4 regions of the Priestia sp. SIMBA_032 genome follow, and region 4 is predicted to be linked to each of the others. Evidence: riboswitches for the same ligand, from Rfam matches in the RefSeq annotation. Region 4 holds a riboswitch; each other region holds the start of a gene.
What was found. Region 4 has a riboswitch for S-adenosylmethionine ahead of SB717_RS18385 (sulfite oxidase-like oxidoreductase). Riboswitches for the same ligand answer to the same signal wherever they lie in the genome.
Positions count from the first base shown of each region.

Region 1: linked by a shared signal. The riboswitch ahead of SB717_RS12235 (Na+/H+ antiporter NhaC family protein) and the one ahead of SB717_RS18385 (sulfite oxidase-like oxidoreductase) in region 4 are both predicted to bind S-adenosylmethionine.
Region 2: linked by a shared signal. The riboswitch ahead of metK (methionine adenosyltransferase) and the one ahead of SB717_RS18385 (sulfite oxidase-like oxidoreductase) in region 4 are both predicted to bind S-adenosylmethionine.
Region 3: linked by a shared signal. The riboswitch ahead of SB717_RS02100 (trans-sulfuration enzyme family protein) and the one ahead of SB717_RS18385 (sulfite oxidase-like oxidoreductase) in region 4 are both predicted to bind S-adenosylmethionine.

Region 1 covers NZ_JAWRXD010000003.1:406,524-409,687, forward strand. The annotation lists gene SB717_RS12235 (Na+/H+ antiporter NhaC family protein) at 1-1,225, opposite strand, end outside; SAM riboswitch class I at 1,311-1,417, opposite strand; gene SB717_RS12240 (ABC transporter permease) at 1,519-2,286, opposite strand; gene SB717_RS12245 (ABC transporter ATP-binding protein) at 2,279-3,164, opposite strand, start outside.
Region 2 covers NZ_JAWRXD010000002.1:36,839-40,002, forward strand. The annotation lists gene pckA (phosphoenolpyruvate carboxykinase (ATP)) at 1-1,312, opposite strand, end outside; SAM riboswitch class I at 1,687-1,805, shown strand; gene metK (methionine adenosyltransferase) at 1,938-3,140, shown strand.
Region 3 covers NZ_JAWRXD010000001.1:421,069-424,232, forward strand. The annotation lists gene SB717_RS02095 (trans-sulfuration enzyme family protein) at 1-904, opposite strand, end outside; gene SB717_RS02100 (trans-sulfuration enzyme family protein) at 888-2,033, opposite strand; SAM riboswitch class I at 2,105-2,222, opposite strand; gene SB717_RS02105 (DUF2642 domain-containing protein) at 2,390-3,052, opposite strand; gene SB717_RS02110 (spore coat protein) at 3,117-3,164, opposite strand, start outside.
Region 4 covers NZ_JAWRXD010000005.1:245,796-248,959, reverse strand. The annotation lists gene moaC (cyclic pyranopterin monophosphate synthase MoaC) at 1-210, shown strand, start outside; gene SB717_RS18390 (MogA/MoaB family molybdenum cofactor biosynthesis protein) at 223-735, shown strand; gene SB717_RS18385 (sulfite oxidase-like oxidoreductase) at 769-1,431, opposite strand; SAM riboswitch class I at 1,508-1,614, opposite strand; gene SB717_RS18380 (putative polysaccharide biosynthesis protein) at 1,761-3,164, opposite strand, start outside.

The DNA.
Region 1 (3,164 bases), on a different contig from region 4:
ACATTGGATAGAATGTAAATGGAATAATCTCAATCGGTGACACTTTAGCAAATCCTGCTGCAAGAAGCATTTGTGCGCCGTAAGGGATAAGCCCTTGAACGCTGCACGAAAACAAGTCGAGCAGACTGGCTGATTTGCGATTATCAATTGAATACTTATCAGAGATTTCTTTTGCTAACGGACCTGCCGTAATAATTGAAATCGTGTTATTAGCCGTGGCTAAATTGGTTAAACTTACTAACCCGGCGATACTGAATTCTCCGCCTTTTTTCGTTTGAATGCGTCGTGTTAATAAGTTCAATAAGAACTGAATACCGCCGTTATAGCGAATGAGCTCAACCATTCCGCCAATTAACAGAGATAAAATAATTAATTCCGACATTCCGCCAATACCTTCTGTTACAGTTTTAGCAAAAGAAGAAAGCGTGTAGCTTCCGTCAGCTAATCCGATTACGCCGGCTAGCACAATTCCTCCGGTTAAAATGCTTAATACGTTTGCACCAAATATGGCAGCAACTAGTACGCCGACATAAGGCAAGATTTTAAACCAGCTAAAATCTTTAATTTCCACTGATGATGTATTGCCTAGCGTCATGACAAGTAATAAAATCACCGTAACAATCGCTGCAGGAAGGACAATAAAAAAGTTTACTTTTAATTTATCTGACATATTTGTTTTTTGCGTACGAACTGCTGCAATGGTCGTATCAGAGATTACAGATAAATTATCTCCAAACATTGCACCACCAACAACGGCAGCAATTGCCAATGTAATGGATACATGAGCCTGCTCACTGATTCCTACAGCGATAGGCCCTAACGCAGCGATTGTTCCCATTGACGTTCCCATCGAAATTGAAATGAATGCGCCAATAACAAAGATTCCGACTACCACTAAGCTTTGCGGAAGCACAGACAGAGCTAAGTTTACCGTTGAATCAACAGCTCCCATGCCTTTGGCAACTTCTGAAAAAGCACCTGCTAAAATAAAAATAAGTACCATAATAATGATATCAGGATGCCCTGCTCCTTTAGCAAAACGTTCAACTTTTACATTAAGTGAATCTTTGCGGTTCATAGCCAGCGCCACAATGGCTGCAATGATAATGGCTACTAATACAGGCAGCTTATAAAAATCTCCCGTTATAATTCCTGATCCGACAAACAGGACTAAAAAGACGCCCAGCGGTAACAGCGCCCAGCCGTTTCCTTTTTGTTGTTCCATTCTTAACACCTCTTGTTTACGTAATAAAAAAAGACCTCTTCTTATTGATAAGAAGAGGTCTCTTATTTGTATCATAAGATTACCCTTCTCATCTTCCAAACGAAACATCGTCTGCTGGATTTGGCACCGCACTGCGTACAGCCAGTTGCCGAGACATCGTAGGGCCAGTCCCTCCGTCTCTCTTGATAAGAAGTTTGTAGTTGTTTTAAAAATAGTCTTTCACTACTGTAATCTCTTTTTATTTAATTGTCAAATGCTATTTCAGAAAAATATATAGTGCGAAAATTCTCACATCAGTTAGCTACGTCACGTTTCAAAAACGCTGCCCATGCCACGCCCATAAAGAAGACAAAGTGTGCAACTAAAATGAAGATTGAAAATGGAATCGTCATGCCGTCAAACATCGTCTTCATTCCATCCATATACTGCACAAAGTTTGTGTTGGCAAACAGTAGAAATTTCCCCCACCATAAACCAAACTCTGATACTATTCCAGTTACTGCTTTCGCTCCGATACTTACGACAATAGCTAGACTTGAAGCAAGCGCGCTGTTTCTGAATAAAGACGACAGCATAAATGCGAACGTCATCATCATAAACGTTTCCATATACGCACTGTCATACGTAAGCGTAATGTTTTTAAGCAGCTGCGCATCTCCTTCTAGACTGGCAAAGCCAAAGAACAATGCTCCCCATACAAACGAAAAAAGCAAATAGCTCAGCAAGTAATACAAACTAATTAAAATGAGCGTTATGTACTTGGATGCTAAAATCGTTGAACGTCTAGCCGGGCGAATTAAAAGAAGCTTAATAGTACCTGATTCAAACTCTTTTGCAACCATTGACCCTCCAACAGCAAGCGCAAAAAATTGAACAAGAATCAGCATACCTGAACTAAATGACAGGAAATTCAAGATGTTGTCTTCTGTTCCTGCACTGTTTGCTACTTTCTTCATTAAAAGAGCCATACAAAGAGTTAAAATGCCGATTGTGATAAACGTGATTTTTGTACTTCTTTTGTGAAACCATTTCATGTGTTCATTTTGAATTAACTTAATCATGGTGCTCTCCTTCCGTAACGGACATAAACGAATCTTCAAGCGTCTCATACACAGGGGTAATTCTGTAGACTAAAATATCGCTGTCCACTAATTTTTTATTTACAGCTGGAATTTGTTCTTTTACGATCGCCACGTCGATACTATGTGATCTCATCGTTACTTCAAATTCTTGTGATAAAAGTTCCGCTGCTTTTTGCACGTCAGACACTTCAAATTCTACGTACATTCCTTGATCTTGACGATTTGGAGATAGATCTTGAACGGCTTTTAACTCACCGTCTTGAATGATGCCAACGCGGTCACATAATGCTTCTACTTCTTTTAATAAGTGGCTCGCGATTAAAATTGAAATTCCTTCTTCCCTGCAAAGCGTTTGTAAATATGTACGAAATTCTCTCATTCCCGCTGGGTCTAGACCATTTGTTGGTTCGTCTAGTAAAAGCAATGCAGGCTTATGTAAAATAGCTTGAGCTACTCCTAAACGCTGTCTCATCCCAAGAGAATACGTCTTCACTTTTGCATGAATGCTGTTTTCAAGCTTTACTAGCGCAATCACTTCATCCAAGCGTTCTGCTGTGATTCCTTCATGCATATTAGCAAAGTGTTTTAAATTTTGATAGCCCGTCAGATAATCATAAAACTCAGGGTTTTCAATAATCGCTCCAATTGATTTCATAGCTGATGTAAACTGTTCTTTTAAAGGAAACCCATTGACGGTAATTGTCCCCTTTGTTTCTTTAATGAGTCCTACAACGGTACGAATTAGCGTTGTTTTTCCAGATCCGTTTGGACCAAGCAATCCGAAAATCTCACCGCGCTCAACCGATAAGGATACATCATGCAAAATGGTTTTCTTCCCAATTACTTTACTGACATGA
Region 2 (3,164 bases), on a different contig from region 4:
CACCCACGCCGTATTCACCGCCGGTCCATCCAGTGTTTACAAGGTAGACATTTACGTTATGTTCATCGATTTTCTTTCCTAGCATTTCTGCATAAGTTGTTGGAGCAAGAGGTAAGAAAGGCTCACCAAAGCATGTAGAGAAAGTGGCCTGTGGCGATGTTACGCCGCGTTCTGTTCCAGCTAATTTACTAGTGTATCCGCTCAGAAAATGGTACATCGCTTGTTCTTTTGTAAGCTTGCTGATTGGAGGCAAGACGCCGAAGGCATCAGCAGTTAAAAAGACAATAGCTGTAGGGTGCCCAGCAACGCTTGGCAATACCGTATTATCAATAGAGTCAATTGAATAAGCAGCACGAGTATTTTCTGTTAAACTATTATCATTGTAATCTGCTACTTTCGTATTTTGATTTAACACTACATTTTCCAGTACGGCTCCGAAGCGAATTGCATTAAAAATTTGCGGTTCTTTTTCTTCGGAAAGCTGAATGCACTTCGCGTAGCAGCCTCCTTCAATATTAAATACACCAGAGCTTGACCAACCGTGCTCATCATCTCCTATTAAACGACGGTTTGCATCAGCAGAAAGCGTTGTTTTACCCGTTCCAGATAAGCCAAAGAATAATGCAACGTCACCTTCTTCTCCTACGTTAGCAGAACAGTGCATGGATAGAATATTGTTTTGAGGAAGCAAGAAGTTCATCACTGAGAAAATAGATTTTTTCATTTCACCAGCGTATTCAGTTCCTCCAATTAGCACAATGCGTCGCTCTAATGAAAGAATAATGAAGGTTTCAGAATTTGTCCCGTCTGTTTCAGGATCAGCTTTGAACGTTGGAGCTGCTACAATTGTAAACGGCTTCACATCATCATTTATTTTTTGTTCAGCTGAAGGGCGAATGAATAACTGCTGAGCGAATAGGTTGTGCCATGCAAATTCATTAACTACTTGAATTGGTAACTGATACTTTTTATCAGCTCCAGCATATCCATTAAAAACAAAAAGTTCATCCTGCTTCTTTAAGTGGGTTAAGACTTTTTTGTATAGCGCATCGAATCGCTGAGCAGAAATTGGCTGATTGACGGGTCCCCATTCAACCGTTTTTGAAGATACAGCATCGCTTACAATAAATTTATCCAAAGGAGAGCGACCTGTATATTTTCCGGTTTCGACTGACACAGCACCTGTAGAAGTCAGCGTTCCTTCACGTCGAGCTAGAATTTTTTCAACAAGTTGTGGAACAGATAATTGGTGTTTTGTTGTTTTTAATTGAAGCAAACCATTTAATTCGATAGACATATCAACAGTACTCATGTGCACTACCTTCCTTTTTTAGCTATTATTTATTCATTAATGTTTGAAATTTATAATTAGTATAACACATTTATTTAATTATTCTATACTATTTAACTAAAAATGTTTGTGTATTATAAAAAAATGTACGTTATACCTATTTTAGACACATGTATATGTGCTAGGAGCGAAAAAAGTGAAGCTATTTCAAGTGAAAGCCTTTTTTTAATCTGTCTTGTTAACCAAACTTCGTGATCATTCTTAATAAGGTATACTATTTTTAAATTTGAGTATGTTACATTAAAACCGATTCAAACATAAAGAGATGATTTCCATTTGAATGTTGTTGACAGTGAAGCGCTTTTTCATGTATTATATGTCCTTGAACGGATACTCTCTTATCCCGAGCTGGTGGAGGGACAGGCCCTGTGAAACCCAGCAACCATCGTCATTTTTTTTGTGTAGGCGATAAGGTGCTAACCTGATGCAAGGGCACAACCTTGATCGATAAGAGTGAAAGGCTTATGTAGAATTTGATACCTTTCCTCGATACAAGGAAAGGTTTTTTTATATTTTTTAACGTGTAATGAAAATAAGGGAATGAGTACCGTATCACAATGTATCGTATTTATAAGGAGGAAAACTGATGTCAACACAACGTCGTCTGTTCACGTCAGAATCTGTTACAGAGGGACATCCCGATAAAATTTGTGACCAAATTTCTGACTCAATTCTTGATGCTATCCTAGCAAAGGATCCAAATGCTCGTGTTGCTTGTGAAACAAGCGTAACAACTGGTTTAGTTTTAGTAAGTGGTGAAATTACAACTTCTACTTACGTGGATATTCCTAAAACAGTTCGTGAAACAATTAAAGGAATTGGCTATACTCGTGCAAAATACGGATTTGATGCTGAAACTTGTGCAGTATTAACATCTATCGACGAGCAGTCAGCTGATATCGCTGCTGGTGTAGACCAAGCGTTAGAAGCACGTGAAGGTCAAATGTCCGATGAAGAAATCGAAGCAATCGGAGCTGGAGACCAAGGGTTAATGTTTGGTTATGCATGTAACGAAACAAAAGAATTAATGCCTCTTCCAATTTCATTAGCTCATAAACTTGCTCGCCGTCTAACAGAAGTACGTAAAGAAGAGATTCTTCCTTACCTTCGCCCAGATGGTAAAACACAAGTAACAGTTGAATATGATGAAAACAACAAACCTGTTCGCATCGATACAATTGTTATTTCAACTCAGCATCACCCAGAAGTAACGTTAGAGCAAATTCAACGTAACTTAAAAGAATATGTTATTAATCCAGTTGTTCCAAATGAGTTAATTGATGAAAATACAAAGTATTTCATTAACCCAACAGGACGTTTCGTAATCGGCGGCCCTCAAGGAGATGCTGGTTTAACTGGTCGTAAAATTATCGTTGATACTTACGGCGGATATGCTCGTCACGGCGGCGGTGCATTCTCTGGTAAGGACGCAACAAAAGTAGACCGTTCAGCAGCTTATGCAGCTCGTTATGTTGCGAAAAACATTGTAGCGGCTGATCTTGCTGATAAATGTGAAGTACAGCTAGCATATGCAATTGGTGTTGCACAGCCAGTATCTATTTCAGTTGATACATTCGGTACAGGAAAAGTTTCTGAAGAAGTACTAGTAGATGTAGTACGCAAAAACTTTGACCTACGTCCAGCAGGCATCATTAAAATGCTTGATTTACGTCGCCCAATTTATAAGCAAACAGCAGCTTACGGTCACTTTGGCCGTACAGATGTGGAGCTTCCTTGGGAGTTCACAGACAAAGCTGAAGCATTAAAAACTCAAGCTTTAGCTAAATAATAAAAAAATCTCCGTGAAAACGGA
Region 3 (3,164 bases), on a different contig from region 4:
CTCCGTATCCATTTGCTTGTTCTGAAATGAGTCTGTGGTCTGGATGACTTTTTAAACCTGGGTAGTATACACGGCTCACTAGAGATTGTTCTTCAAGCCACTTTGCAAACTGCAGTGCTGTTTTTAACTGTTGATCTAAACGAACTTTTAATGTCTTAATGCCTCGAAGCAGTAAAAAACAATCCTGTGGTCCTAAGATAGCACCAAAAGCATTTTGTACAAACCTTACTTCTTCCGCTAGCTTTTCATCGCTTACCACAACTAGACCGCCAATGACGTCACTGTGACCGCTGATATATTTTGTAGCACTATGAATTACAATATTTACACCAAGGTCAATCGGCTGCTGTAGATAAGGTGTTAAAAACGTGTTATCCACAATTGTAAGAACATTGCGCTCCTTCGCCAAACTTGCTACTGCTTTAATATCCGTTACTTGTAAAAATGGATTTGAAGGGCTTTCGACATAAATAGCCTTCGTATCTTTTGTGATAGCTTCTTCTACTTTTTCAACCTTCGTTGTATCAACAAAAGTTGTTTTGATACCAAACTTTGAAAATAATCGTGTTAATACACGATATGTCCCGCCGTACGTATCGTGTGAAACTAAAATTTCATCCCCTGATTCAAAAATAGATAACACCGAGGAGATAGCAGCCATACCTGATGAAAAAGCAAAGCCAGCGTATCCATTTTCTAGCTGAGCAATGGTGTTTTCTAAAGCCTCACGAGTTGGATTTCCTGAGCGAGAATAGTCATAGCGGCCGTCGTTCGTCTCATCTTCTTGGTTAAATGTAGATACCTGATAAATAGGTACGTTAACCGCTCCAAAATGACCGTCAATTCCTGTATTTGCATGAATTAAGTTCGTACCAAATCTATGTTTATTATTGTTGGTATGCATCAAATGCCTCCTTCAAATCTTTAATTAAATCATCTGCGTGCTCAATTCCAACTGATAATCGCAGTAAACAGTTTGTTACTCCAACACGATTTCGAATTTCCTCCGGAATGTCCGCGTGTGTTTGACGAGCTGGGAATGTCATTAAACTTTCTACGCCTCCTAAGCTTTCTGCAAATGTAATAACTTTGACATTTTCCAAAAGCGTGGACACGATGTCAGGGTGTGAGACAGCAAAAGAAATCATGCCTCCAAATCCAGTTGCTTGTTTCTTCATAATTTCATAGCCCGGATGTGTTTCAAGACCAGGGTAATACACTTTTTCCACGAGATCATGAGCAGTAAGCCAATTTGCAATTTTCAGTGCATTTTCGTTATGCTTTTCCATACGAAGCGCTAGCGTCTTAACACCGCGCAATAACAGCCAGCTATCTTGTGGACCTAAGATTGCCCCAGCTGCATTTTGATAAAAACGAATTTTCTCTCCTAAGCTACTACATCGAGCGACTACAAGACCAGCAACTACATCATTATGACCTCCAATGTATTTGCTTGCACTATGTATCACAATATCTGCTCCAAGCTCTAAAGGGCGCTGATAGTAAGGGGACATGAATGTATTGTCAATGATAGTAAGCAAATCATGCTGTTTAGCTAACGCAATTGCTTCTGGCAAATCAGTTACGTGCATCATTGGATTTGTAGGTGTTTCAATAAATAAAGCTTTCGTGTTGGGACGAAGCGCATCTTTTACTTGCTCGAGATGGGCTGTGTTGACGTACGAAACAGTAATTCCTTGCTCTGAAAAGATTTCATTTAGTACTCGATACGTTCCTCCGTATAAATCCTCTGATACAATTAAATGATCTCCGTTTTTAAATAGTGCTAAAACTGCCATTACACCCGCCATTCCTGAAGCGAATGCTGCTCCTACTTCGCCTTTTTCTAAAGCAGCAATTGCTTCTTCCAATGCTGTACGAGTAGGGTTTGCCGTACGTGCATAGTCAAATCCTGTACTTTGCCCTAAAGCAGGGTGAGCAAATGTTGATGCTTGGTAAATGGGGGTTGTAATAGAACCTGTTGAAGGGTCACGACCTACTCCTGAACGAACTAATAAAGTTTCAATTTTCATCTATTTCTCTCCTTAACTCAAAATAAAAAACACTCTTCACAGATGAAAGAGTGTTCGTTTATACACGATTTCTCTCATCTGTTAGAACAATACTGATGTTCCACAGGAATTAGCACCGTTCAAATGAATGTTTCATTTGATGGTTGCCGGGCATCGCAGGGCCAGTCCCTCCGCCACTCTTGATAAGAGTTCTATATAATTGTTGGTGGTTAACGTTTGTTGTTACTAACTTTAATAAAGATTTTCTTTATTGTCAACATAATTTTCTAAAAAATTTAAATCGTCTCATTTGTTTATTCAATATACTTGTCCTGATAAGCACATAAAAAAAAGAGACGACAGCGAGGTCTCTTTTTCTAAGGCAAGTGCACAGATTTTACATGAGCTAGCTTCCAATAGATACTTTCTCCATTTGCGGTAATTAGTTCAACAATATTATTAGAAACTTCTTTAAGTACGCCAATCTTTTCTGATTGATCCCCTAAATCTAATACAACCAGTTGATTTTCATATTTTTTAAGCTGCTCTTCAAAGTTTCTGACAAAAGGTGCAGAGGCGGGCCTTACTGGTAGCTCTTTGTCACTTAAAGAATAAGGGGTTAACTCATTGCTGTAAGGGGTAAGCCATTTCAAATGATGCAGAGAAACAAAGACATTTTTATACACTGGAGAATAAAACACAAGATAATCATTCAGCACGCTTGTAATATAGCCGTGCAATGATTTCCCTCCTGTCACATAAATTTCAATAAATTTCCCTTTTGCCTGCTGTAAAATATTACGATAGGAAATCCGCTGACTTTCTTCTATTAAGTTCTCTTCTATTTCACGTAAAACCGTATAGTCTTCTTCCGATACTTCCTGCAAACGATGCATGTGTAAAAGAGGAATATACAAATAATCATGTCCATTATACAAAATCATGACATCTAACCCTAAGTCAACAAGTCTGCCAATAAACTTAGTATTCCCTGAAATATCTACTTCTACAATTTTATTAATATAGCGATTTATACTCATTCTCCTCCCCCTTTCCTATATGACAGAAAAGGTGCTTTATAAGCACCTTTTTTGTTCTTATTCATTATGCTTTCCAGCGATAATTTTTTGTTTGGATGACTTGCTCTCTTGA
Region 4 (3,164 bases):
AATAATCAGTACCGTTTATTAATAGAAGCAACGGTTAAAACGGAAGGCTCAACAGGCGTTGAAATGGAAGCTTTAACTGCCGCTTCTGCTTGCGCTCTAACTGTTTATGATATGTGCAAAGCCATTGATAAAGGAATGATTATTGGCGAAACGTATTTACTTGAAAAATCAGGCGGCAAAAACGGTGACTATAAGCGCACCGAAGCGTAAAGGAGGTACATAATGAGCGTACACGAACATAAATCTAAAGCAACTCAGCCCGTTCGCTGCAAAGTCATTACGGTATCAGACACACGTACAAAAGAAACCGATAAAAGCGGTGCGCTGATGATCCAGCTTCTGAAAGAACACGACATGCAGATCGCTTCCTATGAAATTGTAAAAGACGACCAAACGTCTATTCAACAAGCCATACTTGCTGGCTGCAGTGATGAGAACATTGACGTTGTTCTCACAAACGGCGGGACGGGCATCACAAAACGAGACGTCACCATTGAAGCCGTTCAAGCGCTGATTCATAAAGAAATCGTTGGGTTTGGCGAGCTGTTTCGCATGCTGAGCTACACCGAAGACATTGGCAGCGCGGCGATTATGAGCCGGGCAATTGCCGGGACGATTAACGAAAAAGCCGTTTTTTCTACACCAGGATCAAGCGCTGCGGTTCGTCTAGCGATGACCAAGCTGATTTTGCCTGAACTTCGCCATGTTGTGTGGGAATTAAACCGCCAGCGCTGACAAAATGCCTATGCGCGCGCATAGGCATTTTCATTAATCATAGTCTTTATGTACCCACTCATCTTCTGGAATACCTAAATCTTCTCCAGAAAAACGTTCTTCTTTAAACGGATCTCCTCTAAGATGAAAGCCGTTTTGCTCCCAAAAGCCAGGACGATTTTCATCAATGGCTTCAAAGCCTCGAAGCCATTTAACACTTTTCCAAAAGTACAAATGCGGAACAACCAATCGCAGCGGATATCCATGCTTAGCTGTAAGCGGCTCTCCGTTAAAAGAATGAGCAAGAAGAATATCGTCTCTCAGTAAATCTTTTACTTCAATGTTTGACGTATAGTCATTATCTCCATGCAGCATGATGTATTTACTTTTTAACTCCACGCCAACTGCCTTCAAAAAGTCTGTAAACAGCACGCCCGTAAATTGATTATCAAGCCTTGTCCATCTCGTTACGCAGTGGATATCACACTTCACCGTTGTTTGCGGCATATTCAATATATCTTGGTACGAAAGCGTCACTTCTTTATCTACCAATCCAAACACGCGAAGCGTCCACTCCTCTAAGTTATACTCCGGCACGTCCCCTTCATGTAAAATCGGAAATCGCTCCGTTACTACCTGACCCGGAGGCACTCGTCCTTCGTACTTTGGATCAATTTCTGGTGTTTTCATTCGTTTGATACGGTCTGCTTTGTTCAAAAATATCACCTCGTTGTTTCTTCTACATAAAAAGCCCTTCCTTAAATAAATAAGGAAGAGCTTCGTTTCAGCTTCTTCCTTATCTCTAAGAGCAGCGCACTCTTAAGGATTTGGCACCATTCTGTCATAGACAGCGGTTGCCGGGTTTCACAGGGCCAGTCCCTCCACCTCTCTTGATAAGGAAACAAATTGTATTTGTTTTATGTAATAAAGTCAGTATTAAGCTTTTTGTCATAATTGTCAATATTATTTTTCTTTTCCGCACAAAAAAACTTTAAAAACAGATAGAGGTATAAGATTTTAGTCTACTAAAATACTATGTCAAGTCTTCACCCTTCTCCATCAATCATCGTATACTTCCTGGCAAAGCGCTTGTAGTAAATTTGCTCATCTTCTTGTCCATCGTTAAAAACAAGTCGGTTATGATCAATATCTTTCTCTTTTAACACATAGCCTTTTTCATTCATCAGTTGAATATATTCATCTAAATGTCCTTTTTTCACCATATAGTAAAGAACATTATCTGAATCCGTAGTCTTTGCTACATCTTGACTTCCCACTTCTAACTTAAATACAGCTGTTGCTGTTTGAACGGGACGATAATCTCCAAACACTCTTTCCCAATTTAATAGCAATAGCGCGCCGGAAATTATTATACATCCTCCAGCCGCCACGGTTAGTACAAATCGTTTTGACACACCTTTCTCTCCTTTATATTTTTTTCTTCTATTTAATACAGCAGATTGCCCTAAACTTGTTTTGACGCCAAGCCCTAGATACACAGCAACACCTAAAGCTATTGAAATACAAGACGTGCTAATCGCAAGTGAAGATGCAGACAGCTTATTTTCTAGAAAATAGTGAGAAGCATAATTGCCAATAAGCACAGCGGCTGACATCACACTTACTAATAAAACAGGCGTCAACGCGGCTTTTCCCAGTGATTGAACTCGGTAAGAAATGGATTTTTCAATTAAATAAAAGTTATAGATAACCGATACACCATATCCTCCGTACGTCGCGACAACAGGTCCAATTTCTTTTAAGCTTGAAACCAACAGTACGTTTAATACTATCTTCACAACAATACCTAAGCCCAAGCCAAAAATTAATTTCTTTTGCTGATTAATTCCTTGAAGAATCGCGGCTGTTACGGTGAAAAGAGCAAATAGAATCGCAGCAGGCGCATACCATTGTAAAACAACTCCACCGATTTCATGACTGTTTTTCGCTCCAAAGATCATCATATATACCGGCTTACCCAATAAACAAAGCCCCACCGCAGCAGGAAGAGTAAAAAACAACAACAGCTGCAGCGTTTTTGTAATCTTTCCTTTTACTTCTCGTAAATTTCCTTGCACAAAAGAAGATGTAATACCCGGAATCAGCGACATGCTGAAGGCAGTCGCTAGCGATACCGGCACCATCACTAAAATTTGCGCTAATCCAATGACAGAGTTGATTGTTTCGGCTTTAGCTTGTCCATACCCTATTGATTGAAAAAGCATGTTAATCGTAAACGTATCAATATTTTGATAGATTGGAATAGCTAAACCAACTAATACAAACGGAACGGCGTACGTCACAAGCTCTTTGAACATTGAAGAGAACGAAATGGATTTATTATTCTTTCCGCTATTCACTTCCTTCATAATCAGCCGCTTGCGTTTTAGATAAGTCGAACCGAGAATCCCTATACCTCCTAAGCCTCCAATAAACGCTCCAAACGTACC